One region of the Paenibacillus sp. JZ16 genome, then DNA from elsewhere that is predicted to be linked to it. Evidence: a T-box and tRNA genes for the amino acid it is inferred to sense, from the RefSeq annotation. Region 1 holds a T-box; the other holds one or more tRNA genes.

Region 1 (16,085 bases):
AAAAACAGCCACTTTTCCCGTTCTTCCGGACTCAGAATCCGCTATTTACTTTAGATACCACGAATTATCACCCTTCTCTATGTAATAGCGGATCTGGTGTCCTCATATTGCCCAAAACCCACCCATTCAGACGTAATAGCGGAACCTCTGTCCTCATATTGCCCAAAACCCACCCATCCAGACGTAATAGCGGAACTGGTGTCCTCATATTGCCCTAAACCCACCCATCCAGACGTAATAGCGGAACCTCTGTCCTCATATTACCCTAAACCCACCCTACGAGACGTAATAGCGAACCTTAGTCCTCATAACGTTGGAGTAGTCAATTCAATCCGGTTGATAACCCTAAGGTCCATACAACTGAATCTGTTCAGTTCGGCACCATCACCCGGTTTTGCAGCGTCGTCAGCATCTCATCCCAATAACGCCTCATGATCTCTCTCATATAAACATCATCCAGCATCTCCTGGTGAATCGCGATGGTTGTTTTTCCAGTCTTCGTGGACAACACATAGATTTGCAGCCGGGACGGGTTGTCCCACTCCTTGCGTTTCCAAGTCAAGCGCAGCTTATGGTAGGGTACGACCACCGTAATTTTGCCGGACACGCCTTCCTTCGATTCATACTCATGCCCGACCTGCAGCTCCAGTGAAGGAACATCCCCGATCCATAATGACAGTCCCTCGGAAGACATGAGGAAATCCCAAACCCTCTCTTTTGTCGCGGCTATCGTCTTTCTGACCCCGATCTGCACCCCGGCATCTTTGGATAAGCCGACGGGCACCCGCCCCATGACCTGCTCATACATGACGGCGATCCACTCGCCCCATTCCCCGGATACTTGATGCTGCTCAACGATATGGTTTCGGATCTGCTCATGTGACCAGAGCGGGCCCACTTCCTGCCCAAGGGCCACAATCCATTCCTCCCACGAACGTTCGGTTGCTTTCATCACTTCTTGTTTAAAAATCGTGCCTGCCATCGAGCTCTCTCCTCCCTGACGCTATCTGTTGGAGTTCATTATATAATACAAACACTGACAAAGAAGGTCAGTGTTTATCTTCAGGATTGATAATATTTCAAGAGGGACTCCGCAATGTCGATCATGCCTGATTTCAGTTCCTCGGGCCCGATGATTCGAATCTTCCCGCCAAATGACAATAGGTAGTAGGCAACTTGCGTGTATAACATATGCTCATCCAGCCTGAACACCGCATGCTCCGCCGTACGTTCGACGAGGGCTTGACTGAGCAGCCAATGCGCGCATAAATCGTCCAAAGCTTGAGGGAGGCCTTGGATATGTACGGAAACCAAATGAGGATTGGATTCGGAACCTTGCCCCGATAACAAGCTGTCCAATACGTATTCCCGCGGGGAAAACGACGCCGGACGGTCAAACGCGTTGTCGGTATGCCGGATATCGCGCATACGGTCGACGCGGAAGCAGCGAATTTCACCGCGTAGATGGCAATGGCCCACCGCGTACCATTTGCTTTTCCAATGGACGAGTCCGTAAGGATCCAGGATACGTGGTTGTGTTATACCGTCATAGCCTGTGGCGTAGTCGATCTCGAGGCTGGATTGCCGGTCGATCCCCGCCTCGATCTCATGCAGTATCCTGGTAAGCGAAGAAGCTGTAGGAGGATGGATGGCCTCAATACTGCTTTCGTGGCGCTCCAAACGCTCCAGCTGTTCCGGATTCGTATATCGTTTTATTTTGGAAACGGCTCGATTAAGCGGCTCTTCGGATGGATAACCCGCTTCCCGTGCGAATGCGGCGGCATGAAGAAGCGCCCTTTGCTCATCGGCCTCAAAAAACAGCGGCTCCAGCTTGATATGCTCCGGGATGGAGTAGCCTCCATCGCGCCCAATCTCGGATACGACAGGCACGCCGGACATGCAGAGCGCGTCAATGCATCGGTAAACCGTCCGGATATGTACACCCAGCTCCTCCGATAGTTGTTTAGCGGTCATTCTTCTTCGCGATTTCAGCAGCCATAGCATCGCCAGCATATTATCGGCTTTAGACATCGTTATGCAGCAGCCCTTCCCTTGGAATTCATATATGTGATCACATTATATATCACTTCCTAGTGGAAGGTTTAGAGATTTCTTCCTGCTCTAATCCGGATGGTAATCGATCCCCCACATTCCGATGAGAAAAGCCGACCCTCTGCAGGATCGGCTAGTCAATGAGTACATCGTGCGGCACTGCTACCTGTGTCCGCACGGTGAGTGGTCCGGGGCATGCTTGAATGTCTGTCTATACCTTGAATGTCTCTCTATATCCTTGGATGGCTGCTATATCCTTGAATGATGCCTAACTTCATCAGCTCTCATAATCATGCCCGCCGTGAATGATGCCTAACTTCATCAGCTGTCATAATCATGCTCCGCCGTGAATGATGACTTATCCTCAATGATCATGGTCCACCGTGATGACAACGCTGCCCCTCTTGCGTCCTTCATCCACATACCGGTGCGCCTCGGCCATTTGCTCCAATGCATACCTTCTGTCGATGACCGGCTTGATCTTCCCCGTTCCCAGCAGCTCCGCTAGCAATCTCAGATCCTCCATCAGCACCTTGGCTACCCCCTGCCCTTCAACGGTTACATAGCTCCCGCCCGGGGTGAGCAAATGCTTGCATTTGGATTTTGGCAGTTTACCGACCGCGTCCAGAATAATGTCGTATCGATCTCCGGTCGTCGTAATGTCCTCTTTGGTATAATCAAGGACCCGATCGGCTCCGAGCGACCTCACCAGCCCCATATTCACGGCACTGCAAACGCCGGTTACCTCTGCTCCATAATGTTGCTTAGCAAGCTGTACGGCTAACGTCCCAACCGCACCGGACGCTCCATAAATCAGAACCTTGTGCCCCTGCCGGATATTCCCTTTTCTAAGAAAATGCAGGGCCGTCGTTCCTCCGAAAGATACGGCGGCGGCATCGTCATAAGTCACATGATCGGGCTTTAACAGCAATAACGCATCTTCACGCATGCAGATATATTGGGCATACGTACCGAATCGCATTCCCCTGAATGCCAAGACCTGATCGCCTACCTTGAATTGCGTAACATCCCTGCCAATCGCTTCGACTTCCCCCGCCAGCTCTACCCCGAGTATCGGTTGTCTTGGCTTTCTCAAACCCAGCACCAGCCGCATGGGAATCCTGTACAAAAGAGGACTGCGAAATCCCCGCACGCGGCAATCCCCCGAATTGACGGTGGTTGCATAAATTTTGATTCGAATTTCGCGATCCTTTGGGATCGGCTTCTCTACCTCTTGCAGCTGTAAAACATCCGGTGCTCCATAAGCGGTGCATACCATTGCTTTCATGGGTTTCCTCCAAACTGGCATTTGCAATCAGTATATCTGCCGTCAGGTACCGGAACATAGATACTTAAGTATGGTTTTCTTATGGACAGCACAGTATGGTTCTCTCATGAATAGCGGTATAGGAAGGGAGATAGCCATGGATGAATATGTATACTACGATTGTCACCTTATAGTAAACCCAGCTCTCGCGCTCGCGCTACAGCTTCGGTACGGCGCGTGGCCTGGAGTTTATCGAAAATCATCCGGTTATGCCCTTTCACGGTGCTGAGCGTAACAAAAAGCCTCTCGCTAATCTGACGATTCGATAGCCCCTCGGCAATGAGACGCAGAACCTCCATCTCCCGCCGGCTTAGCGGCTCAATCAGAGAATCCGCAGGCCGAACAAACCCAGGAACGAATACGGATGTGACTCCACGTTCCCGTCCTTCAGCCTCAAATGCATGCAGCAATCGCTCCAGATAGTCATGGATGGGCCATAACAGCTTCTGCTCCGCTTTGTCTACGGCTCCTCTTAAGGGCAGCTGTTTCGGTTTGTCTACAGCTTCACTTAACAGCTTCTGCTTCGATTTGTTTACAGCTTCGCTTAATGGCCAATGCTTCGGCTTATCTATCTTCTGCCTCGTTTTGCTCAAAGCTGCTGCGTTGATCAATTCCCGCATCGGCTCCCCTTCATCGATAAACATCCGGATGAAGCCGCCCGGCTCGCCCATCTCCAGCACATCCGCAATAACTTGTGCCGCTCTCCGTTTCTCCCCACAGGCGTGAAGGGCCAAAGCCTGCAGCACCATCACCTTAAGCTGTTCGTTCATCCATTCTTTAACTTCCATATCCGTCCGCAGTTGTTCGAGGATGACCAGCGCTGTCGCCGTATCCCCCTGTGCCAGCAGCACCCTGGCTAGGCTTAGCTTGAGCTCAAACCTCTGGGCAAGCTGCAACGCTGAACTGACATCCCCTTGCCGCAGCAGGGCAAGCACCTGTGCTTCGGCAATATGGGGCAGCTGATGCGTGAAATGATGCTGACGGGCGAAGTGATCCGCCTTGGCTAACATGGCAGCCGCTTCGCTCACCGCTCCCCGTGTAAGCTTCAGCCTTGCGAGAAACACCTCGCAGGCCACGCCCCTGTCGATATGCTCGAACTGCCCGGCCAAGCGGAGGGCCAGCTGTCCATGCTGTTCCGCGGCATCCAGATCATTCCACTCGCTGCATATTCGGGCTAGGCCCAGATGTGCTTCGCATGCTGCCGGCAGTGGAGGATCGCCCGCCAAATCCAGAACGCGCCGATACGTCTCGGCCGCAACATATAACTGATTCTCCGCTTCCTGAATCATTCCGAGTCCGAGCGTCGCCATCATGTTGATCGTGATGTGCCCAATCTTCTGACTGATGATCACGGCTTCCCGATACGCCTTGCCAGCAGCGGCCCGTTCCCCCTGCAGCTGGTAGGCATATCCCAGCGTCCATATCGTCGCTGTGCGCACGGGCAGATTATGCGGACTCAAAAATTCCAAGGCCCGGCGCGATTCCGCCATGATGGTTTCCGTCTGATGTTGACTGACAGCAAGCGTGGCACGTATGGAGGCGATATGCCCTATAAGATCCCGGGTATAATCGTCCTCCGCAGCTTGCAGATAGGTTTCGGCGGCTTGAAGTTTAGGTTCGATACCGGTCATTTGACCGACCATTAACATGGTGGAAGCATGCATGACATGTAGCGCGGGCCTTGCATCCATCTCCTCCTTAGGCAAGGAATCCAGCCAATGGAGCACAGGGCCTATTGCCCCACGGAAGATCAAAGGTATCCCCTTCCCTTCAATCAGACGTGCGGCGCGATCCACATCCGAAGCGGCAATCGCATGCTGGAAAGCTTCCAGCAGAAGATCTTGACGTTCATGCCATTCACTGGCACGACGATGCAATTCGGACACGTCCCTCTCTCCGCCAACCGCAGAAGCACCCGTTCGGGTCAGACGCTGCCGAAGCGCATCCGAGAACAAATGGTGATATCGGTACCAGCGCCTCTCCGTGTCCAGCGGAACGATGAACAGGTTGACGCGCTCCAGGTACTCCAGGGTTTCTTGCCCGGAGATGGCGCTCAGCCGAGAATCACGAGCTCCGCTCCGAAGAACGTAGTCACACAATGGACCACACAACCGCTCAAGAATGGAGGTGTTTAGCAAAAAATCCTGAATATCCTCGGGCTGTTGCTGCAGTGCTTCTTCAACCAGGTAGTCCAGTACGTCACGGTGCTTGCCGCCGAAGGATCGGATAAAGGTGGCAGCGTCGTGATGGCCCTGCAAAGACAGCGCCGCTAATTGCAGGCCGGCAATCCAGCCCTCCGTGCGCGATTCGAGGAGCGCTGCATCCTCCGCCGACAAATCCAGTCCCATGGAGCGGCGCAGAAATTCAGAGGCTTCATCGGATGTGAAGCGCAAGTCTGATGTCCGCACTTCCGTCAACTGGTCCCGGACACGCAGCCGGGCCAAGGGCAGAGCGAGATCCTGGCGGCTGGCGATAACCACATGCATCTGCGGCGGCATGTGCTCGATGAGAAAATCAAGAGCGCTGTCTATCGCTTTGGAATCCAACACGTGGTAATCGTCAAGAACCAGAATGAATCGATTCGGCAGGGCCGCTATGTGGTTAAGGATGGCCGTGACGATACCTTCGAGCGGCAGAGGAAGAGGGGACGGCGCTTGGAGTTTGCTCATGATGCCCTCTCCGATTTCAACCCCGACGGTTTGCAGGGCGGCCACAAGATAAGCCAGGAATCTTGCGGGTTCACGATCCCCCTCCTCCAAAGACAACCAGGCGACGGGCAGCGGGGAATCTTTAATCCATTGGCTGAGCAGCGTAGTTTTACCGCAGCCTGCAGAGGCAGAAATCATAGTGAGCTTGCGCTGCAGACGCAGTCCCTCGTTCAAACCCTCGATTAGGCGGGGGCGAAGAACAGCCCTCGATCGGGGAGATGGTATATACAATTTTGTAGACAAAATAGGCGTGGACATCATAACCCCCGTTATGCCGTCATTGCAGCATTTTTTAACATATATATTATGATAAAGTGTTCGACAGCCTCCCGGTTTTCCCTCTTGTGCGCGATATTCGCTTGCTGCAGTCAAACGCAGAAGCATGATTTACAGGGTTAGGCATACGATGTATCCGAAATGCTGGAAGCCCTGTAATTGAACCCATCATTCATGCAAAAGGAGGTTTTTCAGATGAAAATTCACCATTCGATTCCTTGGCGTGACAATCTGTATCTGTTCAACTATCGAAGCGTACATACCGAGCCAGTGGAGTATTTTCATTATCATGAAGGGTTGGAGATTCTGTACATTCACGAAGGCGCCGGAAGATATTTCGTCGATAATCAAACGTACTCGCTCAAGCCTGGCACCTTGGTGTTGATTAAACCTTTTCAAATTCACCATATTGAAGTCATCGTACCGCCGAATTACATTCGCAGCCTGCTGAAAATCAAAGCCTCCGTCATCGAGCGTTTCCTCACCGCACTCCCACAGTTAACAACCGCGGTTTCACAATTGCTGGAGCATCCGTGGTCCAATCAGGTGTTTCATTTGTCGCCCAAGGATTCCATATATTTGGAAAATCAGTTTCTGCAATTGCATGAAATGCTGGCCAGCGTTCCGTCCAAGGTTCAGAAGGAAGTTGTTGCCTTGTTTTTATTTCAATTCTTCACCTACTTCAGTAGCCATATTTACCCGGCGGATCGTAGCGGGGGCTTCAAGTATCCTGCTCCCGCTGCTTCGATCGAGCCTGTCGGCGCCATGGTTAGGTGGATCGGCAAGCACTATCATCTATCCTTCACGATTAACGAAATGGCTGCGGAGCTTCATTTCTCTCCCAGTTATTTGTCCAAGCTGTTCAAAGAGCAGATGGGCATGACCATCATCGAATATACGAACAACAAGCGCTTGGAGGAAGCCAGAACGCTTCTTGGCTTGCCGTTTCTAACAATCGAAGACGTCAGTAAACAGGCCGGATTCAACTACCCCTCGTATTTTATCGCCATGTTCAAGAAAAAGTACGGTTTAACGCCTCTTCAGTATCGAATGCAGACGGAATTATGATATTTTCAAGCAGCAATGTGGTATGGGGATTGGATTATAATTAGAGCGCTTAAACAATGATTCTGATCCTTGTTAAGTGAGGTGATGTGTTTCGCACAGAAAGATTTGTAAGGCAATTCATGCGACAGTACGGTGAATCGTGTCCAAAATAGCGAGGAGGTTTCATGATGATCAAGCCATCCATCAAGTTTGGCATCGTATCCTTATTTTGCTTCATGCTTGTATTTGCATTCTACCCTGGTCATATTGTAAAGGCGGCAACCAAAACGGTCCCGGCCGGTGACGTCGCGACGCTGCGGAGCTACCTAGCCAGCGCGAATCCCGGTGACATTATTGAAGTATCCGGGACCTACTCGGTGTCGGATGGAACCATTGCAACCTCCCGGAAAGGATCGTCAGGCAATTACATTACGATTCGCGGCACGGGCAGCGGAGCCACTTTTCATTTCACCGCATCGGCAGGCAATGCGGCTTTCCATATCAAGAACAGCTATTATAAGCTGGAGAATTTGACGATCAACTCCAACTCTAAATCAAACAAAGGCCTGCTGATTGAGGCCTCTCACGGCTACGTTACCAACGTAACGGTCAAAAATACGACGGCAGAAGCGTTCAAGATTCGGAAAAACAGCCAGTACTGGCTTGTCTCGAACAGTACCGCCCATAGCGCGGGGCAAGGCGGGAAGTTCGGCGAGGGCTTCTATGTGGGGGATGCCGATCAGAACTGGACCACACTGCCCAATCCGGATCGAAGCGGATATATTACATTCCTGAATTGCAGCGCCATACAGACCAAAAACGACGGCTTTGATTTTAAAGAGGGTACGCATCATATCAAAGTGATCGGCAGCACGGTTGACTTTCATAATACAGTCCCGGAGTCGACCGTGGGCAACAACGGAATATTCATGCGGGCCAATGACGTACAGATCATCAACACCACCGTCAAAAACAATGCGGCCACGGGCCAGGCATTCAGAACAAGCAAAACCACGGCCTCGGACGGAGTATCCTACGGAAGCAATCTGGAGCTTAAGAACGTAACCGCATCGAATATTTCGGGAGCGATGATTTACACGAACTATACGTCGAACAAATTGTATACCGACTATACCATGACCGGTGTTGCCGGAGGACTCTACGCTTCCGGCTCCAAAACAGCGACTTCTTCCAATCCGTCCTCCTTCGTGGAGATGACGTGGAGCGGCGAAGGCGGAGATACTTACGGCTTCTAGCCAAAAGATATGCAGGCCACCCTATGGGTTTTCTTCAGGTGGCCTGCTGCTTCATGTTTTCCTAAGCGAATGGCATAATCCGCTCTCATCTCCAATGATCGGATTTACGAAGAAAATGAGCAGATCAACAACGCTTCCCGGATCGTCTCGGCCACAATATCCGCTGCCGTTTGTCCTGCAGTCAGGCCTCTGGTGCCTTGCCCCGCCCACAATGACATATACTCCGGATTGTCTTGGCGATTAGCCGCGTTTCGGATGTCGCGGGTCACCGTATTCTGCGTAGGAAAAGGCAGCGGCTCTATGCCGCTCTGGTCCCATTGCCGGATGAATGCATTGCCGATTCCCCTTGCAGGCCGTCCCGAGAACGCTTTGGTGATCACCGTGCTCTCTTCCGTACTCTGAAGGAGCGCTTGCTTGTAAACCTCATGCGCACCCGATTCGACTGCGGTCAGGAATCGCGTCCCCATCTGAACGCCTTGGGCTCCAAGAACAAGCGAAGCTGCGAGCCCGCGTCCATCCATCACGCCTCCGGCGGCAATAACGGGGATCTTGATGCGATCCACGATTTGCGGTACCAAGGCAAACGTTCCGATCTGGGCCCCCATCGGGTGCTCCGAAATATCAAACGTTCCACGGTGTCCCCCCGCTTCGCTGCCTTGGGCAACGACGGCATCACACCCTGCCTGCTCAGCCAGCATGGCTTCGCGGACTGTGGTAGCCATCGCAACAACCCGAAGCCTAGCCGCTTTTGCTTGCTGCATATGAGGCTCATCCAGAATCCCGAATGCCGTACTGATGACAGGCACCTTCTCTTCGATCAGAACCGCGAATTGCTGCTCGAACCAATCCGGGGTTGCTACGTGGTCCTTGCCCGCATGGGGAATGCCAAGATCATCCCGCATCCGGTTTAACTCCTGTTGAACCTCTCCGATTCGCTCATGGCGATCCCGGGCACCGGGCACAAAAAGGTTGACGGCAAAAGGCTGATCCGTCCGCTTGCGGATTTCCTGAATGCTGTCGCGAATGGCAGCCGGCTCCATGTAAGCCGCACCCAGCGTGCCGAGTCCGCCTGCGTTGGATACGGCGGCGACCAGTTCTACTGTTGTCGGTCCTCCGGCCATCCCTGCCTGCAAGATCGGATAACGGATTTGGAACAGCTCGCACAGCTCGGTCTGCAGTTGAATGTTCATGATATCATCTACCTCCTTTAACACTACAAATATTATCCTATTAAATGTGAGAAACTTTCAAATAAAAGAAGAACGCCAATAGGCCAACCAAAAGATTCTGGATAACCTGGTAATAAGAAAGCCGCTAAGCACATGAAACGTGTTTAGCGGCTTTTTATGGGTGTTTTCGTCCGGGGAGACCGTTCTCCCCGATGGTTACAACGTCTTCTAGGACATTTTCACCAAGCTGTAGTTTTTCTTGCCTTTGCGAATGATGATGAAGCGGCCGCCGATCGCTTGGTCGGCTGTCACCTCGTGACCGACGTCGCTGATACGCTCGCCGTTCATCGAGATGGCGCCTTTGGTAATATCCTCACGAGCTTGCCGCTTGGATGGCTCGATGCCCAGATCCACAAGCCAGTCCACGATATTCTTCGTTTCCGGCGTGGCTTCGAAAGTCGGCATCTCCTTAAATCCCTGCTCGATCTCATCGGCCGTAAGGGATTTAATATCGCCGCTGAACAAAGCCGCCGTAATGCGCTTAGCCTGCTCCAGCATCTCTTCGCCGTGCACGAATCTCGTCATTTCCTCAGCCAGCATTTTTTGCGCTTCGCGTTTATGCGGCTCGCTCTGCACCTTTTCGGCCAATTCGTCAATTTGCTCTTTGGTCAAGAAGGTGAAGTACTTCAGGTATTTCACAACGTCGCGGTCGTCGGTGTTCGCCCAGAACTGGTAGAACTCGAACGGCGTCGTTTTGTTCGGGTCGAGCCAGATCGCGCCGCCGGCCGTTTTGCCGAACTTCGTGCCGTCGGCCTTCAGCATGAGCGGTATGGTCAGGCCGAATGCTTTTGCTTCGGGCCCTTCTTTCTTCCGGATCAGATCCAGGCCGCTTGTAATGTTGCCCCATTGGTCCGATCCGCCGATTTGCAGCTGCACGTCCTCATGCTGGTACAGATGCAGGTAGTCGACCGACTGCAGGATTTGGTATGAGAATTCCGTAAACGAAATCCCGCTGTCAAGCCGGCTCGCAACCACGTCCTTCGCCAGCATCGAGTTAATGCTGAAGTTCTTGCCGTAATCGCGCAGGAATTCAATGATGTTGATTTTATGCGTCCAGTCGTAGTTGTTAACCATGCGGATTTGATTGTCACCCTCGGTTACGAAGAGCTTTTTCATTTGCACGGTCAGCGCGTCAACGTTAGCCTGAACCTGCTCCAGCGTCTGCAGGGAGCGCTCAGTTTGACGTCCGCTTGGATCCCCGATGGTGCCTGTCGCTCCCCCGATCAGAATGACCGGACGATGGCCGGCAAGCTGGAAGCGTTTGAGCATGATAAAGGGAATCAGGTGACCGATATGCATGCTGTCGCCCGTTGGGTCCACGCCGCAGTACAGCGAGATGGATTTTTCATTCGTAAGTTCCCGGAGGCCTTCGGCATCCGTCTGTTGGTTGATCGCATCGCGCCATTCCAGTTCGTCGATAATATTCACAGTGTTAACACTCCTTTTAGTTCAGTAATTTCCTTATAACGAAACGTCCAACTCGTTGAAAAACAAAAAATCGCCCCTTGTCTGTATAGACATAGGGACGATTGTTAACCGTGTTACCACCCTGATTGCACGAATGATCTGCACGCTGCCGCGCGTCATTCATGCCGCTCATTAGACGAGATATCGTTCGTCGTTTCCGCTCGGCATTACCCGAGATACTCCAGAGTGTAATTCGCCGCCTTGGTGTGTACCGGGTTCCATCATCCCCCGGCTTTCTAGAACAGGGACCAAGCTGCTACTGGGCTCTTTCAACGTATGTCGCTTATAAGATTACAGACAGTATAGTGAATTAATAAATCGATGTCAACCTGCGTTTCGGACGGAAGTCCTGCTTTCTCCGACAGGATGGGTAAACGCCGTTAGGCGAGCCCCCTTGGTATCAAGTGCGGCGCATGTACGCACGAACCGTAATGGGAGCAAAGATCGCCACGATAACCGCGGCACCAACCAAGGATATCGTGAGATCCCAGCCCACAGTGCCAGCGTTGGTGAGATCCCGAACGGCTGTTACAAGATGCGAGATCGGATTCATATTGACGAACCACTGCAGCCAGCCCGGCATCGTATCCACCGGCACAAACGCGTTGGAGAGAAACGTGAGCGGAAATAGCACGATCATCGATATCCCCTGCACGCCGGAGGCAGATCTTGCAATCACGCCGCAGAAAGCAAAAATCCAGCTAATGGCCCATGAGCACAAAATGACGACCAACCCCGCAAGCGCAACATAACCCAAGCCGCCCTCAGGCCGGTACCCCATAATATATCCCATCGTAAAGGTAAGCACCGTCGCAATGGTATACCGAATCGTGTCTGCCAGCAGGGCGCCCGCCAGCGGTGCGATGCGTGCAATCGGCAGCGATTTGAATCGGTCGAATACGCCTTTATCCATATCCTCGCGCAGTTGAACGCCTGTGACGACGGAGGTCGTAATCACGGTCTGGACGAGGATGCCTGGAATGATGACGGGCAAATAACTCGCCACGTCACCGGAGATGGCGCCCCCAAAAATATAGGTGAACATCAGCGTAAAAATAATGGGCTGAAACGTGACGTCAAACAACTGCTCGGGCGTGCGCCGGAGCTTCAGCAGCCCGCGGTAAGCCATGGTCAACGAATTTCGGACCGTCTGACCCAAACTCGTGCGGTTCTTAAGCTGACGTTCCGTCCCAGGCTGAATCATGGAGCTGCTCATACCCGTGCCACCTCTCGATCATTGGATTCATAAGACCCTTGGGCAGCGTCTTCCTTCACGCCGTGGCCGGTGATCGTCAGGAACACCTCATCCAGGGTCGGCTTCTGCACGCTCATCTCGGACAAGCCGATTCCTGCCGTTCGCAGCTCGATCAACAGGTCTGTAACAAGACCCGCATTTGCCATCGGCGCCGTTATCTTTCCGGCTTCCGGCGATACATTGGCATGGACGCCTAACACTTGTTCCACGGTATGGCGGGCGCGATCCATGTCAACCGAATCCTCGACAGTCAAATGCAGCGAGGAAGTGCCTACCGACATCTTCAGTTCATCGGCCGTACCCTCGGCCACAACCCGGCCGTAATCGATAACGGCGATGCGGTCTGCCAGCTGGTCCGCCTCCTCGAGATACTGCGTGGTCAGCAATACCGTTGAACCGGTATTCACCAATCGGCGGATCGTATCCCACATCTGGGAACGCGTCCTTGGATCCAGCCCCGTCGTCGGCTCATCCAGGAAGATGAGCGGTGGCTGGGCAATCAGGCTTGCCGCCAGATCCAGTCTTCTCCGCATGCCGCCGGAGAAATTTTTTAGCGGCCGCTTCGCGGCTTCCGACAAACCGAATTCCTCAAGCAGCTCTTCCGCCTTGCGCCTTGCCTCCTTACGCCCCAAACCAAGCAAACGGGAGAATATAATCAGATTCTCCGTAGCGCTGAGCGATTCGTCCACCGACGCATATTGGCCGGTTACCCCGATCAACTGACGGACAATCTGCGATTCCGCCAGCACGTCATGTCCGAAGATTCGGGCCGAACCCGCATCCGGTCTTAGCAAGGTCGCCAGCATCCGGATGGTGGTCGTCTTGCCTGCCCCATTCGGGCCAAGCACACCGTAGATCGTTCCGGTACGTACGTTCAGATCCACCCCATCCACGGCGCGGTTATCGCCGAATGTTTTGACCAGTCCGTAAGCCTCAACGGCCAAGTCGCCAGGTTTTGGTTCTATTTTCTTTTTGTATGCATGCTCCATTATGATTTCCTCCTCTTCGCTAATGGATGATGATTGAATCGTAGCACCCCTATTTAAACGGAATGTAAACCGGGAAAAGAATGGGCTCTTTTCATGAAAATGATCCTCATTCGATAAGGATTCGCGTGTTACTCCGAATACTTCTAAGGGCAAACAAAAAAAGCGACAGCACAGAAATACCTTCTGCACTGCCACTTTATCCTTTATCTAAACGGGAAACCTCTTCGCCAACAAGCTGCCGCTGACTTGCCTCTTCTTCGTCAACAGCTGAGCCTTCGGCCACTTATACAAGCGTGATTAAAGGTCTTCCCCATCCTGATCCATCGTATATTTCAACTGCATGATGATATTCTGTTCGTGATCTCCAAACTGGCGACCGAACAGATTCAGCCCTCCTTGATTGACGGCATCGGGCTTAATGCCGATACGCAGCCGCAATTTGGGACTCTCGGAAAGATTCAGCTCAGCCAATGTAACACCCGACACTTTCTCCATATCCAGCGTCGTCTTCTCATGATCAACCCGCCAAGTCTTGAGAAACCCGTACTGCGTTGCCCAATCATACCACCAATTCGGGTTCAGCTTGCCGCGCCGATCCCCGAAATCGCCGGGGCTTGTCCACATGCCAATTTCAACGCCATTGACCCACACGGAAATATTCGAAGGCCAGTTATGATCATAATTGGGCGCCTCGGAACACATCTCCATGGACAATTCAAGCGATTCGATGCGAGCTCCGGCCGGAATATCCATCGGCATCAAATATTCCAAATATCCCTTGCGCAGCCAGATGATCTGGGCATTAACATGCTTGGGATGGTAAAAGCTCGCCGGCTCGTCTTCCTTTATGATATACCCGTCGGCATTCGCCATTCCGCATGTCGGCGATACTTCGCAATCGCTGTAATGGCCAATCGGCATCTCTACTTCATAGACATGCGTTACTCCTTTGGGTACCGAGTTTCTCAAATTCAACGCAATATGAATATCATCATAATTCCGGCTGCAGACCTTCATGGCCCCACGTGACGCCGGAAGCAATTCCGTATTAATTAACTCAGCCGCTTCCAACACTTTGATATTGCTCGCTACCGTCGAAACGGGGAGTTTGAGCTTCTCGGCGATTTCTATGATATTCAAGTTCTTGGAATTCAAGAGCCTTAGAATATCAACCCGAGAACGTGTTGACAAGGCATGGGCTACCGTGACCAATCTTTCCGGGTCGTTAAAACCAAGTTCCAGCACAAATCTGCTCTCCTTTAAACATATTCATTACAATAATTTTACTTCTTAATGAAATGAAAAACAATCATACTGGAAAGGCTTACACCAGCCATTTTACTGCCTCTTGACATAAGGCATCATATAGCCGGACAAGCAAACCATGACTTTCATAGCCAGAAATGGCCTCCGGGAGAACCGGAAGCCATCCATGATCAAGCTAACAACTCTTTATTTATCGACCCACTGTGCCATCGGTTGTGTCCTAATTCGCAGGCTTGATGTCAAAAAAGTCGATTTCTCCGTATCCCTCGCCTTTTGAAAAACGTATCGTGTTCACACCGGCCTTCAACTGAATCCGCGCCGTGGACAGTCCCCAGTTCTCCCATCCTTTATTCGTGATATGGAACTTGCTCGCCGTACCGGCATTTACGCTGAGCATGAGATGGGACCAATTCCCCCCGGCTGTCCCGTTCGCCGTGCGGGCGAGCAGAATGTATTCACCTGCCGACGCGGCATGAACCGTGAATTCCACATAACTCTCCGGCGTATCGATATGCCCGGCCTTCATGCCTCCCGAGCCGTTAGGGCTCTGAGATGCGTAGGCGATACCGCCGAATGTCCCTTCCTCGCCTTCGTAACGGATATGTGCTGCTTCGCCGGAAGGCAAGGTTATCGGAGCATTCGGATTCACCGGGACGCCGAGATTTGGCGTGTTGTCGGCATGCCACGTGAATTTCTGCATTCGAACCTCGCGGTTCCACCCGGCATTATTGTATTTGGCGACATGATAGAGTATCCAGTCCTCCGTACCGTCGGGCGACTTGGTGAACGAATGATGACCCGGTCCGTACAAACCGTTACCGGACTTGAATATAGGCTGGCTGCGTTTGCTCCATGATGCCGGATTCAGCAGATCGCTGGTTGCGCTGGCCGTGATGAGGCCCAAGCAATAGTCGTTCGTCCAGCTTCCGCTTGCAGAGTATACCAGATTGATGAGACCGTTTCGCACAATCACCTGAGGCCCTTCGTTTACGTGCGGGGAATGGTTCGTTTCCCAGCTGTGGGTAGGCCTTGCGATTTCAACGCGATTCGAATCGATCGTCCAGGGATTGCTCATGCGGGCGATATACAAATTCTGCCGGACATTGGTGTCGCCTTCCCAGCCGGACCATATAAAATACAGCTGACCGCCTGTTTGCAGCACCGTGCCGTCAATCGCCCATTTGTTCGTCGGGTCCGTAATCTGGCCTTTGTA
Region 2 (16,085 bases), 770 kb from region 1:
CGTTGTATGGGAGGTGATTTTTAAATGCTCGGCATAATTCAGCATGAATCCCGTCACTTTGCCCGAGCTGTCCGTTTTCCAGTTGACCAGATTATCGAAATCCTTCCCCTGCGTGACCTGAGAGGTGATCGCTTTATTGATGGCTTCAGTGGCAATCTGTTTAACCCTGATTTGGGCTAAATGCATGATCGGCGGCCGCAGATTCTGCTCAATATACATAAAAAACTCAACGATCCCAAACACAAGGAGCAGAGCGCCGATCAGCCACCATTTTTTCGTGCTTCGTCTTTTGGCAGCCTGAGGACGCCCTCGGCTCTGCGGTACGGGCCGAAAGCCTCTGCGCGGTGGTTTATAAGCTCTCCTTGGTTTAGGCCACGACAGCGACGGAAAGGCCAAACGCCTGCTTCCCCATCTCTTTCGTCTCATGCTTGGTCCCCCCTATTTACGCCCCGAGGAGCATGTTTACCATGGCAAGCTCTCCTGTATAGAGGGTATGCGGACAAACGGCAAAAAAGAAGAGCAAGGATGGGATCCTCACTCTTCTTCCTTATGGATATTCAATTTCAAGAAAGACTGCAAAGAGGATCTACTTGTCGTCCTTTGGATTGTCTTCTTGATCCTCCACATAATATTTCAGCATCGACAGTTTATTCTCCCAGAAGCGGTCGAAATAAGCCAGCCAATCCTTTAATTCCTTAAGCGGTTCGGCATCCAGCCGATAGCGCGTTTCGCGTCCAACCTTGCGGTCCTGCACAAGGCCCGCTTCCCCCAGGATTCGGAGATGCTTGGAAACGGCGGTCCGCGTCATGGAGAAGTGCCCTGTAATTTCTTTAACCGGCATTTCTTTATCACTTAACAAGCCAAGCAGCTTACGGCGTGTCGGATCTGCGATAGCTTGATAAACATCATGCTTCGGAGCGGCTCGCGACATGGGATTAGGCCTCAACGTATCCCGCAAGCTTCTGAACAATGCCTGCCCAGCCGTTGTCCATACGCCCCCGCACGATATCGTGTGCTTCCCCGAACTCGGTCACTTGATCCGCTGTCCATCCGCCGTGAATGAGCGTAAATTCCGTATGATCTCCCTGCTGTACCAGTTCGAACGTAACACTCCAATCCTTGCCCCAGTTAAAAGACAAGCGGTTGGGCTCGTCAATAAGCGTGACCTTGCATGGTGAATTGCCGAAAGGGCCTGCATTCAATTGAAACTCAAAGCCTTCCACCGGCTCAAAATTGTTAGGCATAAACCAGGCTGAAATTCCTTCAGCCGTTGCCACGGCTTTCCACACCTTCTCGATGGGCGCTTTCAGCACCAGCGTATGACGAATATCCGGCAGCTTGCCGTTTGATGCGTTGTCCATATCACATAAACCTCACTCATGTTTAATATTATGAAACCATTTGGTTTCCCTTATTGCATTATAGGACACCAAATGGTTTTACGTCAAATAACAATATTCACCTGTTACCCAATCAGCGCACCCTATTGTCCAGCCTCCCTTAAAGCCTTGTAAACCAGGCAGCTTGCCAACTTCTCATGGCCTAGAGCTCGCTAGGACTGAGCCGGGTAGGTCTTGTTCAAGAAGGCAATCGATTCGCGAATCAGCTGCTTTAGGACCTCCACATCAATATCTGCCACTTTATTAATATACACGCAGCCTTTCCCGGCCGTATGTTTACCGAAACTCGGCAACAGCTCCTCCCGCTTCTCATCGCCCGGCGCAAAATACAGGCTGATCTTCGCCTTGCGCGGCGAGAAACCTACCAACGGCGCATCGCCTTCGTGCCCGGTAGCGTAGCGGTAATGGTAGGAGCCGAAACCGATGATGCTGGGGCCCCACATCTTAGCCGGAAAACCGCTCGTCTCCTCAAAAATCTCCAGCAAACGATAAGCATCCTCCCGTTTTTTCGGCGAATCCACTTGCTCTATAAACTCCACCACGCTGTGATCCGTTTCTTTTGTTTTTTGCTCGTACATTAGGGTTTGACTCCTTTCGAATACTCCTGTTATTATGACCAGCCTTATTAAAAATAAGAAAAACGTCATCGACGTACTTGTTAGAAAACAGACCGTATTTAGCGGAAGCTTTCTTGCAATATAAGGAGGTAAGCCTCTAATGCTACTTATCTCTTAAATAAAAAAAGCCGGAGATGATTAGCCATTGATTTCTAATCACTTCCAGCTTTGTCGAGGAGCCGCTCCGGTCTTTATTGACCTGTATATTCTCTTTGCCGTAAAGCCTCGTACATCAGCACCGACGCTGCCATAGCCGCGTTCAACGATTCGGCTTTCCCCGGCATGGGAATACGGATCGCATCGTCCACGAGTTCCGCAACCTCAGGTGAGACACCGCGCCCTTCGCTCCCAATCACGATCCAGCTTGTCCCTTTGAAATCATACTCGAAGCAGGAATGTTTCCCTTCCAGCAGGGTTGTCACCAATCGGGCCCCCCGTTCTCTGGCTTCCGGCAAAATGCTTAGCAGATCGCCCTCCAGCACCGGTAAGTGAAACAGGGATCCCATGGTAGAGCGCAGCGTCTTGGGGTTGTACAAATCCGCGCAGCCGCGTCCCAGAACCACGCCAGCAGCCCCTACGGCATCTGCGCTTCGTATGATGGTTCCTACATTCCCCGGGTCCTGAAGACCGTCCAGAACGATGACCAAACCGTTCTCGCGCAGGATCAGGTCCTGCCATTGACGTGCTTCTTTGCGGACCACGGCAAACACCTGCTGCGGTGACGGTGTATCACTGACCTTCGAGATGACGGCATGAGATACGCCAATCCATTCAGCACCTTGTCCTGTATCCGATATATGACGAAGTTCCTGGGGAATGCCCTTCTCCACATCATACGCAACACACTCGATGTCCACTCCGGATGACAGGGCTTCCTGTACGAGATGAATGCCTTCCACCACATACTTGTTCTGCTTGTCTCGATGTTTTTTCTCCTGAAGCTGTGCCCAGCCCTTCACTCTGGCATTCTGCGGCGATAGTATCTCCATGGTTCATCCATCCGTTCTTTACTTATATATAAAACCGAGTCCCACTCAACCCAGCATACCCGCTTGCGGACAGCTTACTTCGGATAAGCAAGCTCCATCTTCGTTAAGTTATTCTTGTGCCCCACAATAATGAGAATATCGCCTTCCTCAATCCGGTCATCCGGACTTGGAGAAATGTTCATATCCTCATCTCTTCGAATCGCCATGACATTGCAGCCGAATCGTGCCCGAATATCCAGTTCTATCAGATTGTGACCGACCAGATCTCCTGTAGCAAGCATCTCCATAATGCTGTAGTCGTCCGACAAATCGATATAATCCAAAATATTCGGTGACACCAGATGATGGGCAACCCGCAGCCCCATATCCCGTTCAGGGAAAATCACCTTGTCCGCACCGATTTTGTTCAGCACTTTTCCGTGCAGCTCATTCTTCGCTTTCACGATAATGGCCGGTACGCCAAGATCCTTCAAGATCAGCGTAGTCAAAATGCTGGATTGAATATCCTCCCCGATCGCCACGACAACCACATCAAAATTCCGTATGCCCAGCGCCCGAAGCGCTTCTTCATCGGTCGAATCCGCCGATACGGCATGCGTGACCATACTCGCGATTTCCTGAATGCGCTGTTCGCTCGCGTCTACGGCTAATACATCAAATCCCATGCTGCTCAATTCCTTAGCAACACTCGTGCCAAAACGCCCCATACCGATTACTGCGTACTGCTTCTTAGCCATTTATATATCCCCCACGAGCCTAGGTCATCCATAATCATAATGGTAATAGTATATCATACTGTCCCGAATACTTGAATGTAACTGCCCCGGAACGGGCACATTACCAATGACCCTTTCATAACAAGGAGGAACATGTCCATGTCCATATTGTTAGATCTAAGGCAGGCCGTCATTCATAAAGTCCACAATCAGGACGAAGAAGAGCTGCGCTCCATGATCGAGGGTTCCGTTGACGGGCCTGAAGCTGCCCTGCCGGGACTCGGTGTAATGTTTGAAATGATGTGGAAAGACATGGATGCTACCCAGCAGAACAGCCTTGTCTCTTCCCTCCATGATCATCTAAAAACCGTTACGCCCGGCAACCTTCAAGGATAATCCCATGGTCAACAAAAAAGAACAATCCCCTAAGCTGTGAAAGCTGGGGGATTGTTCCTTTTTGCTGCATATTTATATAACATCACTTACGGAGCGGTCTCAAGAAACTGGGCGGTTGGATTCTTGTCGATGGCGGTTCTCATCGCATACTCATTTTCGAACAAGACAACATAGTTATCCTTCTTGTCTTTGACCAGCGTTGAGTTTATCCGGAACTTGGACGGATCAATATTGTCGTCCACGATCCAGCGGGCGAACTGATACGGCATGCGTTGAAGCTGGACATCAACGCCGTATTCACCCTTCATCCGGTACTCGAAGACTTCGAACTGGAGCTGTCCGACAACCCCGAGAATGGTCTCGTCAAAACTCACGGTGCGGAATACCTGAATGGTGCCCTCTTCCGTCAGCTGATCAATCCCCTTCTGATATTGCTTATGTTTCAACGCATTCTTCACCGTTACTTTCGCAAAAATTTCCGGTGAGAATGTTGGAAGCTCATCGAATACAACTTCACGACCTTGACTGAGTGAGTCCCCAATCCGGAAAATGCCCGGGTCAAACAGACCGATAATATCGCCAGGGTATGCCTCCTGCACAATATCTCGATCCTGCGCCAAAAACTGCTGCGGCTGCGCCAGCTTGATTTCCTTGCCTACCCGAACATGCTTCACGCTCATACCGCGTTCGAACTTGCCCGATACGATGCGCAGGAAAGCGATACGATCCCGGTGAGCCGGATTCATATTGGCTTGAATCTTAAATACGTATCCGGAGAACTTCTCATCGGTTGGTTCCACCACACCCTCCGTACTGCGGCGCGGCTCCGGCTTCGGCGCAAGCTGAAGAAAGTTCTCCAGGAAGGTCTGAACGCCGAAATTGTTGATCGCACTGCCGAAAAATACAGGTGTTAGCTGACCCTGCATAACTTTTTCCAGATCAAATTGGTCTCCGGCAACATCCAGCAGCTCGAGGTCTTGACATAACTGATCATGCAGGTAATCGCCTGCCATCTCGCGAATGATCGGATCCTCATAGCCTTCGACCTTCTGTACCTTAATCGTGGAATGGTCGTCGCCCTGGAACAATTCAACCTGATTTTTAACCCGGTCGTACACGCCGCACAGGTCACGCCCGGAGCCGATCGGCCAATTCATCGGTACGGAGCGGATGCCGAGAACCTGCTCAAGCTCCTCCATCAGATCAAACGGGCTGCGCCCTTCGCGGTCGAGTTTGTTGATAAAGGTAAAGATCGGAATGCCCCGCTTCGCACAAACCTGAAACAGCTTGATGGTCTGGGCCTCGACCCCTTTGGCTACGTCAATCAACATGACGGCGCTGTCAGCGGCGGTCAGCGTACGATAGGTATCCTCACTAAAGTCTTGGTGACCCGGCGTATCCAATATATTAATCCGATGCCCTAAATAATCAAATTGCATAACAGACGAGGTAACCGAGATTCCCCGCTGCTTCTCGATCTCCATCCAGTCACTCGTTGCATGCTTGCTCGCTTTACGAGCTTTAACCGATCCAGCCAGACGAATGGCGCCCCCAAACAAGAGCAGCTTCTCGGTCAGTGTTGTTTTACCGGCGTCAGGGTGGGAAATAATCGCAAACGTGCGGCGCTTATCCACTTCCTGCTGCAGTTCATCTATTTGCTTTGCCATTTCACTTATCCCTTCGTAACTAAAGTCATGTATATCATTGTACCACAATTTATACGCAAATCATCCCCATGCGCCATGCGCATGAGGATGATTTTTAACACGTAAATTTTAGAAAATGATCTTAGTTTTTGAACCACACCACATTATCCTCAAGCTGACCGTTTACCGGCCACCAGTGGAATCCGTCTTCCTTCAACAGCTCATCCGCTTTGTCAGGTCCCCACGATCCAGCAGGATACGATTCCAGCTCGCCCTGGTTCTCTCTCCATGCGCTGGCGATACGATCCACGAAGGACCATGCCGAAGCCACTTCATCCCAGCGGGTAAAGTAGGTGGAGTCTCCACGAGCAGCGTCATGCAGCAGACGCTCATACGCCTCAGGAGAATTAATGCCCACGATGCAGCTTTGGCAGAAGTCCATCGCTACAGGAGCGATCTCGGATTCAGATCCCGGCTTCTTCGCGTTAATCTTCACGTAAATGCCTTCCATCGGATTGACGCGAATAACGAGCAGGTTAGGCTCCAGGGAATGCTTTTGGCCCAGGTATACGTTGGTTGGCATCCGTTTGAACTCGACAACCACCTCGGTTGTCTTAACCGGGAGACGTTTGCCCGTACGGATATAGAACGGTACGCCAGCCCAGCGGAAGTTATCCACGAAGACTCTGGCGGCAAAATAGGTTTCCGTATTGGATTCCGGATTCACTTTGTCCTCTTCACGGTATGCCGGCAGATCTTTGCCGCCCGCGGAACCGCTCGTATACTGACCGCGAACTACGTTGTTCTTCACTTCTTCATGCGTGGCATACGGACGCAAGGAGCGAAGCACCTTCACCTTCTCGTCGCGGATATCCTCTGCAAGCAGTCGGCTAGGCGGCTCCATCGCAATCATAGTCAGCAGCTGTAGCATATGGTTCTGGCCCATATCCCTTAGAGCGCCTGCATGATCATAGTACCCGCCGCGCTCCTCGACACCAACCGTTTCACCAAGCGTGATTTGGATGTTGGCGATATGCTTGTTGTTCCACAGCGGCTCGAAGAAAGCATTCGCAAAACGTATAACTTCGATGTTCTGTACCATTTCTTTACCCAGATAATGGTCAATCCGGTAGATCTCTTCTTCCTTGAACACTTTACGGATCTCTTCGTTCAGCTTGGCAGCCGACTCCAGATCGTAGCCGAACGGCTTCTCGATCACAAGACGGTTCCAGCCTTCTCCGTCGAGCATACCGCCCTTCATCAGGTTAAACGATACGCTGCCAAACAATTCCGGTGCAAGCGCCAGATAAAACAAGCGGTTGCCCGGTATATTAAATTTTGTTTCCAATTGCTCCGTTTGTTCGCGAAGCTCACGGAAACCGTCAATATTGTTAATATCTAAAGATTTATATTCAAAATGTTGTGCAAATGCATTCCATTCACTATCCTGTTCCGAACTATATCGGCAGAATTCCTGAATTGAACGATACACGTCCTCCCGAAACTCTTCCTGGGTGCGCGGACGCCGCGCCACGCCGATTACCGCAAAATCCTCATCCAGTTTTCCTTCACGATAAAGACTGTAGATCGCCGGAAACAACTTACGTCTTGCCAAATCACCAGTCGCTCCAAAGATGAAAAATACAGCTCCCGGTGTCTTCATTGTATCTAGATTTTGATTTTCAGCCATGGCTCCTCATTCTTTCTATGAATTATAGTGTATTTTTATGCATCGGCACTTAACTCGATGTGATGACATTTTAGCATATTCATTTCAAGTATGCTATCACATTCCGCATTTTTTCATCCGAGTTTCAGAAATCATTTTCAATATTCTATTGTAATGACGGGAAATCCGATCGTTATTCTACTACTTTTCTTCATCGAATCTTCATGCACCGCGATCTGCATATGAATCGGCGTGTCGCCACTCATCACAAAAGCGCCCAGTGAAGGAACCTCATATGAACGGCTTTGTGTTGTGTCATCTGCATAATCCTCAACGGGGCGAAGCGAGAGTTTTTGGGCTACTGCCTCTTCTACCTGAGCCATCGTTCCATCAACGCTAGCCGTCTCCGATGCATATCCTTGAATGGACGCATTCCAGGAGTTCGATATGCCTGCTTGCTTCATCATCTCTTGAATCTGCTGCTGCAGGGTCATCATTTCCCGGGACTGTCCAGCTGCTTCTCCTACAAGCATGGCTCTGACATAGCTATGACCCTCCTTCGTGAAAGCCCAGTCCAGATGCACCGATACACCGGAGAGCACGCCTTCTGCTTGGAATACTTCATTTCCCTGAAGCTGGGACGTTGTAATCCCGGAGAGCCCCATTGTACGAGCCAGCTGCTCAGCCGTTGTCTTAGCTTGATCCTTCGATATGGAATTTATCATTTCACCTTGAATTTTTACCGTGAGTATTGCCGAAGGCTCCATATGTTCTTGCCCAAGCGCCGCCAGAAGTATTAGATCGCTTTCTGCTGCTTCCCCAGCTCTAGTTATTCCATTGACACCTGTTTCTACCGTTCCGCCCGAAGCTGACGCTTCTCCTGCATGCGGAGCTGATCCGTTTCGATTGCTGTCCGTTGTCCCCGCAAAACCCGCCATCATAGCTGCTGCCCCGCACAGCAACAACATCATCACAATGATCTGTAAACGCATCTTCCGCATGGTCAGTCACGCCTCCCCGTTCGAATCTATCAATCTAGTAAAAGGATGGCCTCGTTACCGCGGATTTATACCTCGCTTTTTAAATAGCTCCTTCATCGGGCTGTATGTAGAGATTCCTTCTTCCCTGTCAATAAATAAAAAAAGCTCCCGATCCGGGAGTCTTTAAGCCTGCCTTTCATTGTTATATGGATATGTTTATAACTTACGCATCGCATCATGGATCTGCTTTCGTACCACGCTCAACATCTCAGCATCTTAGATATGTTTATGTCACGACCATCGCATAAAAAAGAGCCGGCATTCTTTACTCAGCCAGCCCATTTTTATAAGCGTAGATGGCAGCCTGGGTTCGATCCTCTACCCCCAGCTTGCCTAATATATTCGTTACGTGAAACTTCACGGTTTTGATGCCTATAATCAAATCATCAGCAATATCCTGATTCGACTTGCCCTGCGCCACCAGTCGCAGCACTTCCATTTCCCGGTCCGTAAGGTCGTTATGCGCCGGAGCTTCATTTTGCGGATGCCGGAATCGATTCATCATCTTGGAGGCAACCTGCGACTCCAGCACCGACTGCCCGCGTGCGGCTGCACGTATAGCATCAGCTACTTCAGAAGCACGGGATGTCTTCAATAAATAACTGAACGCACCTGCTTCAATAACCGGATACATCTTCTCATCGTCCAGATAGCTGGTCAGTACAATGACCTTAAGATTAGGAAACTGATTCATCAATTGGCGCGTCGTCTCGATTCCATCCATTCCGTCCATCACCAAATCCATCAGCACCACATCAGGATGATATTCCTGCGCTAAGCGTATCCCTTCCTCGCCGCTGCCCGCTTCACCAACCACCTCGATGCCGTCCTCTGTACCAAGCACAGCCGCTAAACCGATCCGGACCATCTCATGATCATCCACCAGCAGCACTTTAATCGGCGTTTCCATCTACATCCCCCCGTTTGCGTTCTTCGTTTATGAGTGGCACAACGATCTCAATTCGAGTCCCTTTACCCGGTGCTGTTATAAATTGTACCGAGCCCCCGATCTCCGTCACCCGTTCCTGCATCGTCGATAGGCCGTAGGAAGTCTGTTTCTTGTCATCCAATTCAAATCCGATCCCATCGTCCCGCAGCATCACCCGAACGGTGTTCTGCCTGCGGTGAATACGAATATCCATTTTCTCCGCTTTCGAGTGTCTGAGGGTGTTCGACATGGCCTCCTGGATAATCCGGAACAGATGATTTTCGATCCCTTTGAGCAAATGTATGTCATCGTCCATTTCAAACGTAATTTCCATAGGTACTTTGATTCGTAATTCCTTAATCAGTTCACGCAGCCCCTGCTCAAGTGCCTTTCCTTCGAGATAAACCGGCCGCAGATGAAGAAGAAGCGCCCTCATCTCGGACTGGGCTACAGCCGACATTTCCTCGATCAGAGCCACCTGGCGCTGCGCTTTGTCAAAATCCTTATCCAGCGTCCTGCCCACAGCGGTTGCCGTCATCGAGATGGCAAACAGCTGCTGAGAAACCGCATCATGGAGCTCGCGCGCCAGACGCTGCCTCTCTTCCACAATCGCCGTAACCCTGGCCTGCTCGGCAAGCTGGGCATTGTTCGTAGATAACCGCTGCAAGGAAGACACCTGATCCTCCCAGCGTTTGCTGATCTTCACCAGCTGTTCTCCAAGCCGGCCCACTTCGTCTTCGCCGATGTCCGGCATGACGTCCGTAAGGCTGCCTTTTTCCCAGTTCACCAGCGTTTCCCTCACAAGATCGACCCGTCGTTTTACCCGGTATCCCTGGAAGAAGCCATAGATCGCACCCAGCCCGATCGGCAGCAATACGATGGTAATGCCGGCTTCGATCCGGTTCTTCCACGTCTCAAACGGTTGAAGATAACCATATGTATATAATAAATATAGGACAACGAGCATGACAACCAATCCCAGAAGGGTCCCCTCACGCATACTTCGGGTAATCATATTTGCTTTCTTTTCCGTTTCCACGGGGCAACCCTCCTGAATGGTTTACACAAAACTTACGTTTATTATGTCATTCTTATATTCAAATCTCCGCCCAAATAAGAAACAATAAATTTCACTTTATATTCACTGGTCTCATAATTGGGTGATTTATACCGCACGCGGTTTAATATGCCGGTTTCCTTCCGGTCGTCCATATGAATGGAGCCAAACAGGATGGATGCTTCGATCTCCACCCCATAGTAGTCCGGAATCATCAGATCAATATCCCCCAGCATCCCATGGAACATCAGGACCGTTTGGCGTTCCTCCGGAAGGGCCAAGGACAGATCCACATCCGCCTCTCCCAGCACATGCCACACACTCAGACTGCGCATCACCCACGGAGCCCGGTCCCAATCAAAGTTGGACATAAAGTTCTGCTTCTGAATGTATTTCGTCGTGGTATGAGCTCGTTTGGACTTGCCATAAAAAATACCTAGCGATATCAAGCTGATGCCGATAATCAACATGAGATGCTCCAGCAGCAGCAGTACGGCACCTACTCCGAGCAGAATGTATCCCTTCTTCACATGTCCATGCCTGATCTGAAGGACACCTGCAAACATGAGTAACAGGGCGACAATGGTGAAGAAACCAAACCATCGGCCGAAAAGCAAAATAAAACCCAAGCTGATTAAACCAACTGCTATCCAGCGGTTTCTGTCCATGTCGCACCTCCTTGATGGCCAAGATATAAGCTCGGAAAAGCCATATCAGTGAGACGTTCCCCACTGTATGGCTTTGCCTGTACTATACGACAATCTCATTCGTATAGCATATCATATGAACATGGTGTTCGAATACGGTTTAATACTATTTTGCTGACTTGCTAAGGAATTACTCGGACTTCGAAGAATTCCCCATTTTGTTTTTCAAAGCTTGCAGCTGCTCATCCACCTTCAATTGCTTCTCAGCGTCCACGGGGCTTGTGTATACTGCGTTGTTAGGACGGTATGGGGCGCGAAGCACATCAGCTTCTGCTTCCATTTGCATGATTTTCTCCTCCATGCGATGGAAGCCCATCGAAGCACTGCCGCTTTCGATCGTGTGCAGGCTGCTCACTTGAGACATTTGCTTCTTCGCTTTAGCCATTTGAGCGCGGGCTACAAGCTCATTGCGCTTGTTGCGCATTTTGTAGAACTCGTCTTTCATTTCATGCAGCTGAGCTACAAGCTCTTTTGCTTGAGTCTCGGATTGCAGGTGCAATTCCACGTACTCGGTTTCTTTTTGATCGAAATAGATTTTTTCTTCCAGCAGCTTGCGAGCCACTTCTTCTTGACCATTCTTCAGAGCCAATTCAGCTTGAGCTTCACGTTGTGCCGCCATCTTCACAGCCTCATCGACGCGCTGCTTCATACGACGCTCATTAGCCATTTGCTTCGCAACCGTTACCTCTGCCTCATGAATTTCTGCCTCCATGTCGCGCAGGTACTGGTTCAACATTACGATCGGATCCTCTACTTTATCCAGCAGTTCATTCACCGATGCTTTCGTCATATCCTTAATTCTTTTAAATACTCCCATGTTATTTATCTCCCTTCTCATAGTTCGAAAGTTTTTTCTTCAATTCTTCGATTTCTTTTTGCATTGCTTTTCTTTCAATATCCTTCATCATCGCATCCAGATCGGAATCCGTTGACGCGTTGTTTCTTGTACCATTGGGACGGTCATATTTGGGACCAAAGCTACTATGCTCATTAGGATAGCCTTGACGTCCATAAGAATCATTATAGCTGTTGTAGCCTGGTCCAGGGCCCGGATGATCGTTGTAACGGTATCCGCCGCCATGTCTGCCCTGTGGACCATACGGATCGTGATAATACGGCTCCTTAGGTACTACAAGGGATGCAATCAGATAGATCAACAGCGTTGTACCGCCTGTGAAAAAGATACTGACTACAAATATGATTCTAAGTAGGGTAGATTCGACTCCGAAATGATCGGATATACCGCCGATCAACCCTGTGAACATTTTGTCTCGGGTGGAACGGTACAATCTAGTCATGGTTACTCCTTTCCGCTGTTATTCAGCTTTTGCTTCAGGCGGGCAAGTTCTTTTTCTAATACAGTGGAGACCGATTCACCAGCCTGTTCCATGTATTCCTGCCCCATGCGGCGTAAATCGCGAAGACTTCTGGCTTCCAGTTCCCAGTCGCTGATACGGTCTTCGAGGCGATTGAACATCTTCGGTACGTCATGACCGCCGCCGTAGGAGCCCGTACGTTCATTCATTTTCTGCTGAAGACGAAGGGTTTCCACTCGGGCAACATAATATTGACGCTTGCTGTATACCGTCTGATATTCCATCCGCAGCTCGCCGAGCTGCTCCTCGATTTCTTTTAACGACTCCAGGCTTGAGGACAACAGGCCTTGATACTGCTCGATCTTTTCCTCATAGATCAGTTTTTCCTGCAATGCCAGCTTGGCAAGATGTTCTTCGCCGGCCTTCAGTGCAAGCAGTGCCTGCTCTTCGCGTTTATATCGCATGGATTCGGCTTGATCCACCTGCTGCTTCAGCTGTCTGGAATGTACTTGGCATTGCTGCTGCAGCTTCTCAGCCTCAGCAATGTCCTGTCTGGTTGAATGTAGGAACTGGTCGATCAATCGAACCGGATCCTGGCTCTGCTCGAGCTTTTCATTCAATGTTGCTACGGTTATGTCTCTTATCCGCCGGAAAACACTCATATTGGCTTAGCCCTCCTCATCTATCATGATCTGTTGTTCATGCATGTTATTTAATGTAGTGGTTTTTATCAATAACGGGGTCTACCATTCTTCAATCGAGACAACCCGTAGATGATCAAGATAATTCCAAAGATCGGACCGATCAGCCAAGACAGTTTACCCATCAACCAGATCACACCGATACCGAGAATAACCCATCCCATCAAGGTGTTACCTCTCCGGATCCCGTAGTATCCCAAAGCGACCATCAGGATTGGAATTAGAAGACTGAACAACCACCCAAGCAGAGGACCGAATACTCCAAGGAGAACCAAGATCCCTACACCAATCAACAGGATACTCATTCCATTTCCTTTTGAATTTCTCATTTATACACCGCCTTTCTGTTGTTTGATCGTTGTTTCTTTTGTTCAACCTTATGACTCTATTCTAGGTAATTTTGAGTTTCGCTAAAACGGCCTGGGGACGGTTTTTGAACCTAGACCTAAGGCGGGGCCTTCTACAGACCTACGTCCAACCCTGCACTGGATCGATTAATCGAAGGGTTTGCTTGTGTAGATGAATCCGGCTGGATCATCTTTGTTTTACCTATAAAGAACGTGGTTTCTAATGATAGTTTAGTTTAAAGAAGTGTAGCTTGAAGAAGATCTGAAGGTGATAGAAAAGCCCCCTGTAAAGGTAACTGGAGAGATAGCATGCAGAATGGAGTCTAATATTTAAATCACGAAGTAGCAATCGATGTAGATGCAACGAAAAAAGGAATGCAGACGTTTATCGTCTACATTCCTTTTTGATGATGCCGGTGAAGGGACTCGAACCCCCACGGTTTCCCTCACGATTTTGAGTCGCGCGCGTCTGCCAATTCCGCCACACCGGCTTACATTATGGCGTGCCCTAAGAGATTCGAACTCCTGACCTTTTGATTCGTAGTCAAACGCTCTATCCAGCTGAGCTAAGGGCACATAAGTTTGTAATGGAGGCGCCACCCAGATTCGAACTGGGGATAAAGCTTTTGCAGAGCTGTGCCTTACCACTTGGCTATGGCGCCAGAAATAAAAATGGAGCGGACGACGGGAATCGAACCCGCGACCCTCGCCTTGGCAAGGCGATGCTCTACCGCTGAGCCACGTCCGCAAACATAAAAATCAATGGCTGGGGATATAGGATTCGAACCTATGCATGACGGAGTCAAAGTCCGTTGCCTTACCGCTTGGCTAATCCCCAATATGATTTTGTAATATGGGGCGATCGAGGGGAATTGAACCCCCGAGTGCCGGAGCCACAATCCGGTGCGTTAACCACTTCGCCACGACCGCCATACTGAAACACTGTGATACGATTGGCAGGGGCAGCAGGAATTGAACCCACACTAACGGTTTTGGAGACCGCTGTTCTACCTTTAAACTATGCCCCTAAAAACTGGTGGAGGATGATGGATTCGAACCACCGAACTCGAAGAGAGCAGATTTACAGTCTGCCGTGTTTAGCCACTTCACTAATCCTCCAGAATGGTGCCGGCGAGAGGACTTGAACCCCCAACCTACTGATTACAAGTCAGTTGCTCTACCAATTGAGCTACACCGGCATATAAAGTTATAAAACGTACATGGTGGCTCGGGACGGAATCGAACCGCCGACACGAGGATTTTCAGTCCTCTGCTCTACCGACTGAGCTACCGAGCCTTAAAGCTCTTCGCGAACTTTGACGGAACCCATATCGGATACTCATCTCATCCCAAAGTTGTAAATAATGGCGGAACTGACGGGATTCGAACCCGCGATCTCCTGCGTGACAGGCAGGCATGTTAGGCCTCTACACCACAGTTCCAAGAGGCATTATCGCTATCGCGATATAAATTGGTTGCGGGGGCAGGATTTGAACCTACGACCTTCGGGTTATGAGCCCGACGAGCTACCGAACTGCTCCACCCCGCGTCATTATAAAGGGTTGCTTGTATGGGGTCCCCGAAAAGTAATCGGAATTACCTACGAAGCATGCGCTTCACTTTTTGGGGATAAATCATGGTGGAGGCTGAGGGGATCGAACCCCCGACCCTCTGCTTGTAAGGCAGATGCTCTCCCAGCTGAGCTAAGCCTCCGTAACAAAGCGACTTTCATCATATCAAAATCTGATATAAGAAGCAAGTGTTTTTTCAAGAAAGTGGTGACCCGTAGGGGATACTCTCACTTCGTTCGAGACTGTGAAGTCTTTGCTTACGAAGTTATCCTCCGACGAACCGACGGGATTCTCATCCCCTGATGCAATTAAGAAAGTGGTGACCCGTAGGGGATTCGAACCCCTGTTACCTCCGTGAAAGGGAGGTGTCTTAACCCCTTGACCAACGGGCCTTGCTTAAAATAATAGTGGCGGAGAGAGAGGGATTCGAACCCTCGAGACGCTTTTGGCGCCTACACGATTTCCAATCGTGCTCCTTCGGCCAACTCGGACACCTCTCCATAAATGGCTCCCCGAACAGGACTCGAACCTGTGACAACTCGATTAACAGTCGAGTGCTCTACCAACTGAGCTATCAGGGAACAATATTCAATTCAAGTGTTTGATCACCTGAAAACTAGATACGAAACGATCTTTGCGTTGATTAGAATCCGTAGCATTCACCCGATGTGGTATCGGGGTCCCCGAAAAGTATTCGGTGTCAGCTTCAAAGCTTCACTTCACTTTTTGGGGTGATTTGGATAAGCCCTCGACCGATTAGTATTGGTCAGCTCCATGCATTGCTGCACTTCCACCTCCAACCTATCTACCTCGTCGTCTTCAAGGGGTCTTACTAATTGGGAAATCTCATCTTGAGGGGGGCTTCACGCTTAGATGCTTTCAGCGCTTATCCCGTCCGTACGTAGCTACCCAGCCATGCTCCTGGCGGAACAACTGGTGCACCAGCGGTACGTCCATCCCGGTCCTCTCGTACTAAGGACAGCTC

The links. A T-box is a leader RNA that pairs with one kind of tRNA and senses whether it is charged. The one in region 1 lies ahead of tyrS (tyrosine--tRNA ligase), so its partner is inferred to be a tRNA-Tyr.
Region 2: it encodes a tRNA-Tyr, which carries the amino acid that the T-box ahead of tyrS (tyrosine--tRNA ligase) is inferred to sense. The anticodon was not compared.

The regions. Positions count from the first base shown of each region.
Region 1 is NZ_CP017659.1:2,574,303-2,590,387, forward strand. It holds gene BJP58_RS11645 (SRPBCC family protein) at 371-982, opposite strand; gene BJP58_RS11650 (helix-turn-helix transcriptional regulator) at 1,063-2,031, opposite strand; gene BJP58_RS11655 (NAD(P)-dependent alcohol dehydrogenase) at 2,417-3,340, opposite strand; gene BJP58_RS11660 (winged helix-turn-helix domain-containing protein) at 3,508-6,345, opposite strand; gene BJP58_RS11665 (helix-turn-helix transcriptional regulator) at 6,559-7,431, shown strand; gene BJP58_RS11670 (right-handed parallel beta-helix repeat-containing protein) at 7,596-8,666, shown strand; partial or broken gene BJP58_RS11675 (NAD(P)H-dependent flavin oxidoreductase) at 8,771-9,895, opposite strand; gene tyrS (tyrosine--tRNA ligase) at 10,064-11,323, opposite strand; T-box leader at 11,414-11,644, opposite strand; gene tetB(58) (tetracycline efflux ABC transporter Tet(58) subunit B) at 11,763-12,578, opposite strand; gene tetA(58) (tetracycline efflux ABC transporter Tet(58) subunit A) at 12,575-13,606, opposite strand; gene BJP58_RS11695 (ArsR/SmtB family transcription factor) at 13,904-14,851, opposite strand; gene BJP58_RS11700 (family 43 glycosylhydrolase) at 15,093-16,085, opposite strand, start outside.
Region 2 is NZ_CP017659.1:3,347,582-3,363,666, forward strand. It holds gene yunB (sporulation protein YunB) at 1-426, opposite strand, end outside; gene BJP58_RS15255 (ArsR/SmtB family transcription factor) at 587-931, opposite strand; gene BJP58_RS15260 (SRPBCC family protein) at 936-1,361, opposite strand; gene BJP58_RS15265 (DUF1801 domain-containing protein) at 1,553-1,978, opposite strand; gene BJP58_RS15270 (TrmH family RNA methyltransferase) at 2,209-3,006, opposite strand; gene BJP58_RS15275 (potassium channel family protein) at 3,081-3,743, opposite strand; gene sspI (small acid-soluble spore protein SspI) at 3,882-4,118, shown strand; gene BJP58_RS15285 (peptide chain release factor 3) at 4,205-5,785, opposite strand; gene zwf (glucose-6-phosphate dehydrogenase) at 5,907-7,454, opposite strand; gene BJP58_RS15295 (YwmB family TATA-box binding protein) at 7,592-8,434, opposite strand; gene BJP58_RS15300 (response regulator) at 8,739-9,383, opposite strand; gene BJP58_RS15305 (sensor histidine kinase) at 9,367-10,440, opposite strand; gene liaF (cell wall-active antibiotics response protein LiaF) at 10,482-11,126, opposite strand; gene BJP58_RS15315 (PspA/IM30 family protein) at 11,296-11,982, opposite strand; gene BJP58_RS15320 (PspC domain-containing protein) at 11,984-12,463, opposite strand; gene BJP58_RS15325 (PspA/IM30 family protein) at 12,466-13,143, opposite strand; gene BJP58_RS15330 (LiaF transmembrane domain-containing protein) at 13,212-13,511, opposite strand; tRNA gene BJP58_RS15335 (tRNA-Leu) at 13,941-14,020, opposite strand; tRNA gene BJP58_RS15340 (tRNA-Arg) at 14,029-14,105, opposite strand; tRNA gene BJP58_RS15345 (tRNA-Cys) at 14,118-14,191, opposite strand; tRNA gene BJP58_RS15350 (tRNA-Gly) at 14,203-14,277, opposite strand; tRNA gene BJP58_RS15355 (tRNA-Gln) at 14,293-14,367, opposite strand; tRNA gene BJP58_RS15360 (tRNA-His) at 14,384-14,459, opposite strand; tRNA gene BJP58_RS15365 (tRNA-Trp) at 14,484-14,557, opposite strand; tRNA gene BJP58_RS15370 (tRNA-Tyr) at 14,564-14,648, opposite strand; tRNA gene BJP58_RS15375 (tRNA-Thr) at 14,653-14,728, opposite strand; tRNA gene BJP58_RS15380 (tRNA-Phe) at 14,751-14,826, opposite strand; tRNA gene BJP58_RS15385 (tRNA-Asp) at 14,895-14,971, opposite strand; tRNA gene BJP58_RS15390 (tRNA-Met) at 15,002-15,078, opposite strand; tRNA gene BJP58_RS15395 (tRNA-Val) at 15,167-15,242, opposite strand; tRNA gene BJP58_RS15400 (tRNA-Glu) at 15,418-15,492, opposite strand; tRNA gene BJP58_RS15405 (tRNA-Ser) at 15,509-15,600, opposite strand; tRNA gene BJP58_RS15410 (tRNA-Asn) at 15,606-15,681, opposite strand; rRNA gene BJP58_RS15415 (23S ribosomal RNA) at 15,837-16,085, opposite strand, start outside.